Regions from separate parts of the Planococcus sp. TJ-302 genome, predicted to be linked through region 2. Evidence: riboswitches for the same ligand, from Rfam matches in the RefSeq annotation. Region 2 holds a riboswitch; the other holds the start of a gene.
What was found. A riboswitch is a leader RNA that binds a small molecule or an ion and turns the genes downstream of it on or off. The one in region 2 is predicted to bind FMN.
Positions count from the first base shown of each region.

Region 1 (4,213 bases), 1.1 Mb from region 2:
GTACAGCGCAATCATCATTGATTGAAAAAGTAGAAGCTGCCGATCCAGATGTCATTTTCCTGACAGGGGATTTGGTTGACAGCAACCGCTACGATTTGGAAACCAGTTTGACGCTGGTCGATGCATTGGTAGAAATGAGCGAAGTTTATTTTGTGCTGGGCAATCATGAAGTAGCGGTCAATAAAATCGATGAGATTACAGCGGCGCTGGAAGAGCGGGGCGTCACAGTGCTCATGAATGACAAGGTGCAGTGGGAAGAAGGCGGGGAAACCGTCCAGATTGCCGGCATCAACGACCCCTTGTTCAATGTCGATTTGACAGAAGAGGAATTTACACACGATGCATTAGCTGAAACGGAATTGACGGACAATTTCACTTTGCTATTGGCGCATCGTCCGGAAATGTTCAGTATTTACGTGGAACAGGGCATTGATATGGTGTTCGCCGGACATGCCCATGGTGGACAGGTTCGCATACCTGGCCTTGGCGGCTTGATTGCTCCTGGACAAGGATGGTTTCCGACAATGACCAAGGGGATTTTCCGCAAAGAGGGCACACAGCTCGTTTTGAGCCGAGGGCTTGGCAATAGCGGCTTTCCGGTTAGAGTCTTCAACCTGCCGGAAGTGGTAGCGGTAACGCTAGAAAAAGAATGAGGAGGTGCCCATTTGGATACATCGTTTAAAATGGAAACACAGGTTTTCAACTACCGCGTGGCCGCTGTATGGATTGAGAACGGCCATATTTTGCTGCACAAGCAGACAAAAGAATCGTATTGGGCGCTTCCCGGCGGACGGGCGGAAATGCTTGAGGACTCGAAAAGCTGTCTTGCGAGGGAAATGGAAGAAGAGCTGGGCGCGACTATGTCCGCCAGCCGATTGCTGTGGGTGACAGAAAACTTTTTTACTTATAATGCTAAGAAATACCATGAGATCGGTTTCTATTATGAAGTAGAGCCTGTGGACGGCGCAAATCATTACCGCGAAGGCCCGTTCTTCGGACCTGAAGGCGAGCGCCTGACATATGAATGGGTGCCGCTTAGTGAAATCGATCAAGTCGAGCTTTACCCGAAGTTTCTGCGTTCCGGCTTAAAAAGGCTCCCTGCTGGTATAGAGCATGTAATCATTGCGGAAGATGCGCTTTAATAAACAATTCAGGAGGCGTTTACGGTGATCAGGAAAAAAGAAGTCACATTGCATTGCTACACGCCGAAAGTGGACGTTCAATACGACCTGCCTTCGGAGCAACGCGAATTTACCGGTCTGCCACAGGATATCATCCGGCGGGACGCGGAAAATCCGCTGAAGCATTTCATCATTATCAAAGCGCGTGGACAAGTGGCCGGCTTTTTTGAACTCGATGAATCGGATGACCGCAAAGCCTATTCCGACAACCCGCATACCTTGTTGCTGAGAGGCTACTCTGTGGATCCTGCTTTTCAAGGGCAAGGCATCGCGACAGGTTCAATTTATGCGCTGCCTGATTTTATCCGCCAGGAATTCCCGGAAGCTGACGAAGTGGTGCTCGGAGTCAATGCCCGCAACACGCCGGCTCAGCACATCTACCAACGAGCCGGATTTGAAGATACCGGGAGGCGCCTGATGCGCTCCAAAGGCGAACAAATTGTCATGTGCTTAAGAGTGAAAGCCGTTGAAAAGAGCGGCTGACGCTCTTTTTTTATTTGACCGCCTAAGAAGCACTTATTCAAAGTAAAGATGCTTATGCAGGCTGCAGCCTGGATTGAAGCGACTGTCGCATGACGGGCACACCGACGCGCAGTCTAGGTATTCCCGGATGGCCAATTGATGGCCGCAGGATCCGCACAACACCGCTTTTTCATCAAATTGCTCTTTTGGCCAGACTGTTGCTTTTCCGCATCCGGCTTCTTTATGGCATTCAAAGCATGCGTAATAAAGTCCACAGCAATAAAACTTAATGGCGATCCGGTCAATTTCCGAATGCCAATGAGCGCATCTCGTTTCTTCATCGACTTGCAGCCCTAAGACCTTTTGTGTATGTGGCATAATTTCTCCCCCTGTCATCCGCAAAATCAGAAATCTGCGAAGTTTCCTCTTTTTTATGCTACTATGAAATGGACAATTAATCGAATCGAATTCTTCGGGGCAAGGTGAAATTCCTTACCGGCGGTGAGCAGAGAACTGTAAGTCCGTGACCCGATCTTGAAAAGATGTCCAGCCAAATAATGGCTGCATGTTTTTCAAGGCGGTGGAGCTGGTGAAAATCCGGCACCGACAGTGAAAGTCTGGATGGGAGAAGAATTTGAGCGCTTGTTTTTGTCGTACCCTTTTTTAGCTCTTTAACGGCACGACTCCGTTTCTGACAACGAAATAGAGTTTATTCAGCGTGCCTTTGATGCGGCTTGCAAATCCCCTATAGAAATTCCTTTCCTTACCACCCGACTGCCCCTTGGTGGAAAGAACCCTTTTAGCAATACCTATAATTTAATGCGGTCATTGGACCGCAGCAACGGAGCTTTATGGCTTTTACAAAGGAGCGTGATTCAATGTTCACCGGAATTGTGGAAGAAGTGGGCCGCGTAGCATCTGTGCGGTCAAAGCCCCAGGCAATGGAGCTGACCATTTCGTGTTCGCTGGTTCTTGAAGACGCCAAACGCGGAGACAGCATCTCCATCAATGGTGTCTGCTTGACTGTGTCTTCATTGGCACAAAGCACCTTTACAGTTGATGTCATCCCAGAAACGGTCAAGTCCTCTACGCTTCACGGGCTGAAAAGCGGGTCGAAGGTCAACCTTGAACGTGCGATGCCTGCAAATGGCAGGTTCGGCGGCCATTTTGTCAGCGGCCATATTGATGGCGTTGGTGTGATTCGTTCAGTTAAAAAAGAAGCGAATGCGGTCACAAAGTCTATTGAAGTCAAACCCGAACTCATGAAGTACATGATGATGAAGGGTTCGATCGCAGTAGATGGGACGTCACTGACAATCTTCGAGCTCGGCCATAACACCGTAACAATTTCACTGATTCCCACCACGCAGGAAGATTCGTTGTTGGGTGCTAAAGGAATTGGCGATCCCGTCAACATCGAATGCGATATGCTGGCGAAGTACACAGAGCGCATTCAGACGGCGGAATCGAAAATCAGCCGCAGCTGGCTCGCGGAAAATGGATTTTAAATGGAGGCGGAAAAAATGTTTTATACAGTTGAAGAAGCTGTCCATGATTTGAAAAACGGCAAAGCGATTATTGTCATCGATGACGAAAACCGTGAAAACGAAGGTGATTTTATCGCCTTGGCAGAATTTGCTACACCTGACATTGTCAATTTGATGGCGACTGAAGGGCGCGGATTGATCTGCGTCCCTGTTGAGGAATCAATCGCCAAACGATTGAAAATCGGATTAATGACCGACAATAACACGGACGAATATGGCACCGCCTTCACTATCAGCGTTGACCACCGCGAAACTACGACAGGTATCAGTGCTTTTGAACGTTCGCACACGATCATGGGCCTGCTTGATCCGGCTGCGAAGCCATCTGACTTCAAGCGCCCTGGCCATATTTTCCCGCTGATTGCGAAAAAAGGCGGCGTCCTGCGCCGGGCTGGCCACACGGAAGCAGCTGTGGATCTGGCGAAATTGGCGGGCTCTACACCGGCTGGCGTCATTTGCGAAATCATGAACGCTGACGGTACAATGGCACGCGTTGATGATTTGCAGGAAGTGGCAAAGCGCCTGGGCATGGGCATTCTGACTATCCAGGACCTGATAGCCTATAAGCGAAAAAACGAAAAATTGATCAAACGCGAAGTGGAAGTTCAATTGCCTACCGAATACGGTGATTTCCGCGCTGTCGGCTATACCGAAGTGCTGACCGGGCAAGACCATGTGGCGCTTGTAAAAGGGGAAATCGATCCCGAAAGTCCAGTGCTTGTGCGCGTCCATTCGGAATGTCTGACGGGAGATGTCTTCGGTTCGCATAAATGCGATTGCGGCAACCAGCTTCATGCTGCCCTTAAACAGATAAACGACGCCGGAGCGGGAATTTTGCTGTATATGAGGCAGGAAGGGCGCGGCATCGGCCTGATCAATAAACTGAAAGCGTACGAATTGCAGGAGCAGGGCTACGACACGGTAGAAGCCAACCAAAAACTCGGCTTTGCCGATGATTTGCGCGATTATGGAATCGGCGCGCAAATTCTGCGGGATCTTGGCGTCCAGAAGATGAAATTGCTG
Region 1 covers NZ_JBZDOI010000001.1:1,789,130-1,793,342, reverse strand. The annotation lists gene AC4EHB_RS08760 (metallophosphoesterase) at 1-653, shown strand, start outside; gene AC4EHB_RS08755 (NUDIX hydrolase) at 666-1,142, shown strand; gene AC4EHB_RS08750 (GNAT family N-acetyltransferase) at 1,167-1,664, shown strand; gene AC4EHB_RS08745 (CHY zinc finger protein) at 1,698-2,021, opposite strand; FMN riboswitch at 2,108-2,280, shown strand; gene ribE (riboflavin synthase) at 2,522-3,151, shown strand; gene AC4EHB_RS08735 (bifunctional 3,4-dihydroxy-2-butanone-4-phosphate synthase/GTP cyclohydrolase II) at 3,167-4,213, shown strand, end outside.
Region 1: another riboswitch for FMN. It lies ahead of ribE (riboflavin synthase); the one in region 2 lies ahead of AC4EHB_RS03635 (ECF transporter S component).

Region 2 (4,213 bases):
GTCTCGGCCTCGCAATCGCCAGCAACATTATCAATGCACATGGCGGCAAAATCTATGCAGAAAGCGAAGTGGGCAAAGGCACTTCCTTCATCTTTTTATTGCCGCTGAAAAAAATGTAACTTTATGTTGAGGAGAACGACTAATCTACGAACGGGGGGAGTATATGAACGACTCCGTTTTCCATCGCCTATACGACGAATACCATCAAGATGTATTCCAGTTTCTCGTCTACTTGGTGAAAAACAGGCATTTATCCGAAGACTTGATGCACGAGGTTTATATTCGGGTGTTCAGGGCCTATGACCGTTTTGAGGGCAAGAGCTCTGAAAAGACCTGGCTTTTTTCCATTGCCAAAAACGTGGCGATCGACCATTTCCGAAAAACGGCGGTCAGGAAAAAGCATTCGACGGATTTTTTCGATTGGGAAACGCAGCAGCTGGTTTCAAAAGAACGCATTCCTGAAGAAGTAGCCCAACTGAATGAGGACAAAATCCTTCTCTATACGATGCTTGATGAGTGCACAGGCGATCAGAAAATGGTCATCATCATGCGTTTTTTCCAAGATTTATCGATTGCTGAAACGGCAGATGTGCTTGGGTGGACAGAAGGCAAAGTCAAAACCACCCAACATCGCGCCATTAAATCGTTGCGTGAAAAAATAAGCGCAAAGGAAGGGGGAGCAATGAATGCCGAATAACAGATGGGACGATGACCACATCGAAAATTTGTTGCGGGATTTCCCCACAATCCGGGATGACCGGACGAAAGAAGAAGTTTACAGCCGTCTGGATAAGAAAGAGGCGGTAAAAAAACAGCCTAAACGTTGGTTGCCGTTGCTTGTCGCCGCACTTGCTTTCATCACGATAGGATTTTTGGTGGCATCCATTTTAAATCAGAATGGCAGGGACAGTGCGTTCACACTGAACGAGCAAAATGCAGAAAGCACTGCTGATGAAGCACAAGACGCTTCTACCGAAGAAGCGGAATCAGTGGATTCGGCTGGAGAAGAGTCAAGCGGTGGCGCAAACAGCGATGGACAAGAACCTTCCGCGACAGAAGAGTCGGCTACGATATATCAAGATGAAAATCCACAATCTGCACGAACTGCAGTTTATGAAGAGGAGTTGGACGGCTTTACGCTGTTTACCATTGGCCTGACCCAAAACGCTATGGTTATTCCAGTTGGCTTTTTGATACCTGATTCCCAGATTGAAAACGATTTCGGCAATAAAGCACCGAATTCAATGGAGCTTTACAATAAATACGCCAGCCAAATTGATGAAAAAGCAATCGGTTTCAATGAATACCATCCGTACCTTGGAAAATTATTGATGGAAGGAAGCACAGTCAAGCATTTATTGCCTGCAGACCATCAATACGATTTAGCATCGGCAAGCTATGAAGTTTATATAGCATCGCTGCAGGAAACATTTACGGATGCCGATGAAATTCTCATTCAAAATGAAGACGGCACGCCGGCGAATTTCGAACAGATCGGACCGATGGAACCTGTAAAACCAGCGGTTGAAAACGTCGCATATTATGCCCATACCACTGATGGCGGCGAAACATTTATGGTGCCAGGCTATAGTATGCCGCATGCAACAGCAAAAGAAGCGGTTGAAGCACTAAAATCTTCACCGTCAGATTTGCACCAGAATACAATCCCTGAAACCGTTGACTACACGGTTACCGAGACAGACACGGCTATTACCATCGAATTCACAGCGGAATTCGATTTCGGGTCGCTTGAAGAGGCTGAGGGGGCACGCATGCTTGAAAGCTTAGCGCTGACAGCGAAAGCGTTCGACAAAACCGTACAGCTCGAGAACACGAAACAACAGGAATGGAGCGGCTTTGATTTGAGCCGTCCGCTTCCTGAACCGGTTGCTCCGAACGGTGCAGCGTGGAAAGTGAAATAAATTCTCCTTTTAATTACCCAAAGCCATTGCCCGGACATTCCGGGCAATGGCTTTTCGCATTTTCAATGGAATTGCCCTTCAAAAATTGCAAAAGTGGGCCACGCAGGCAAATGATTGAGCATTCCTGTTTACATTATGGCTTCTTTACACTAGAATTAGGAGGTAAAATAAAATATCGATTCATCTTCGGGGCAGGGTGAAAGTCCCTACCGGCGGTAATTGAACATTGTTCATAAGCCCGCGAGCCGTAAAAAGCAGGATTTGGTGAGATTCCAAAGCCGACAGTATAGTCTGGATGGGAGAAGGTGAAGGTGCGGACAGTGCTGCCTATAACTAGGCGATACGTTTCTTAAATGTGCCTTTTTCTCCCTTAAGCGCTAGCCGCTTAAGGGTTTTATTGTACGGCTGCATTGTCCAAGCCTTTCTTCTGGTGAATCACGACAAGGAGAGAGGAATATGAAGAACAAAAAATTGCAATCGATGATTGCGATCGGAATGTTGAGCAGTATTTCATTTATTTTAATGCTGTTTAACTTTCCGCTGCCAGCTTTACCTGCATTTTTAAAAGTGGATTTTAGTGATGTGCCGGCTTTGATTGCCGCAATCACAATGGGGCCAGTGGCCGGAATACTCGTTGCGTTTTTCAAAAACGTATTGGATTGGCTATTTGCGGGTAGCCCGACCGGAGTGCCTGTAGGGCATATGGCGAACTTTGCGACAAGCATTTTGTTCATCCTGCCGGTTTATGTTGTCTATCGAAAATTCTCATCTAAAAAAGGCATGGTATATGGCCTTGCTGCTGGTACGCTATCAATGGCGATCGGCATGAGTTTGTTGAACTATCTGGTGTTTCTGCCAATGTACACGTATTTCCTAAACATGCCTGCACAAACAGGCAACGTGCTTTTCGGCACGATTGTTCTTGGGATTCTGCCGTTCAACCTGATCAAAGGCTTGGCCTTGACCGCGGTTGTCCTGCTCATGTTCAGCAGCATGCACGTATGGATAGAAAAACAGCGGCGCTATTACCTGGCCCAATAAATAAAAAAAAGGCACCAAAGCGATTAAGCTTCGGTGCCTTTTTGATTTTTTAAAAACTTATAAAATAGATAGAGTAGCCGATATTCCGCAAAACAGCGTCGCTTGCCGCGGGCGAGCGCCAAGCCTCCTCAGCACGCTAGCGTGCTTGCGGGGTCTCGGCTGTCTCGCTTTCCCGCAGGCGTCGACGCTGTTATGCTCCATATCTGGGGCACAGCAATAAAGTACAGACTCGTATCTTTCATCTTCTTAATTAAAAGAAATCACTTACTACTAAGAAATACCTTTGAATGAAGCGGAAGGCGGCGACTGAAGCCAGGCCCGCGGAGAGCGTCCGCCTAGAGCGAAAAGAAAAGGTAATACCAATATAAAAAAACGCCGGAGCTTTTAAGCTTCGGCGCCGCCTTTTCAGGACTGGTCAATCTTCATATTTAAGGGCATCTCCGTCGAATGGTGCGTCTGCTACTTTGATGGAATCAGTCGGGCAGCCTTCGAACGCATCTTCCATGTCTTCTTCCAGTTCGTCTGGAACTTGGGAAGTCCCCATGTTATCATCTAGAATAACAAACGCTATTCCTTCATCATCATAATCGTAAACATCCGGTGCAGCAGCTCCGCAAGCGCCGCATGCGATACAAGTATCCTTATCGACAATGGTATACTTAGCCATATTAGTTTCCCTCTCCTTTATCTCCGAACAAGTTCATTTTTACTACCGTATTCATTCTAAAGGTGTTTGTTCAGTTTTTCAACAAAAAACCGTCAGGAGGGCGCCACTTGCTTTTTGAAGAACTTGTCATTTCAATAATGAAAGCCGTAAACCTCGAAAGAACCGTATCTTCACCCTTCCATTTGATCAAAGGGAAGAAGTCCGGACAGACGATTCAGGACATCGGCTATTACCGGCTTTATCCTTATTTTGCAGTGATGACGAAGTTGGATAAGAATGCGTATGATGATGTGATACAAAGCCTTTTTGCGCGTAATCTGCTGCGCACAAATGAGCAGGTCATCGATTTAACAGAAGCGGCTTTAGGCATGGAGATTCCAGCGAGCAAACTTAACGGCTGGAAATACCGAGGCAATGAACTCCTCTTTTTAAACCGCCTATCATTAATTGTCCAAACTTTGTCACATACCAGCCAGAACGAATACAGCTTTGATCCGGTGCTTAATGCAGTCGATTTGCAGGCGTGGGTGAAAGATTATCTGGTTCGCATCAATTACCGGGATCCGGAAACAGCCGGCCGCTT
Region 2 covers NZ_JBZDOI010000001.1:702,731-706,943, reverse strand. The annotation lists gene AC4EHB_RS03650 (ATP-binding protein) at 1-119, shown strand, start outside; gene sigX (RNA polymerase sigma factor SigX) at 164-697, shown strand; gene AC4EHB_RS03640 (GerMN domain-containing protein) at 687-1,922, shown strand; FMN riboswitch at 2,101-2,233, shown strand; gene AC4EHB_RS03635 (ECF transporter S component) at 2,379-2,963, shown strand; gene AC4EHB_RS03630 (ferredoxin) at 3,379-3,630, opposite strand; gene AC4EHB_RS03625 (YpbB family protein) at 3,738-4,213, shown strand, end outside.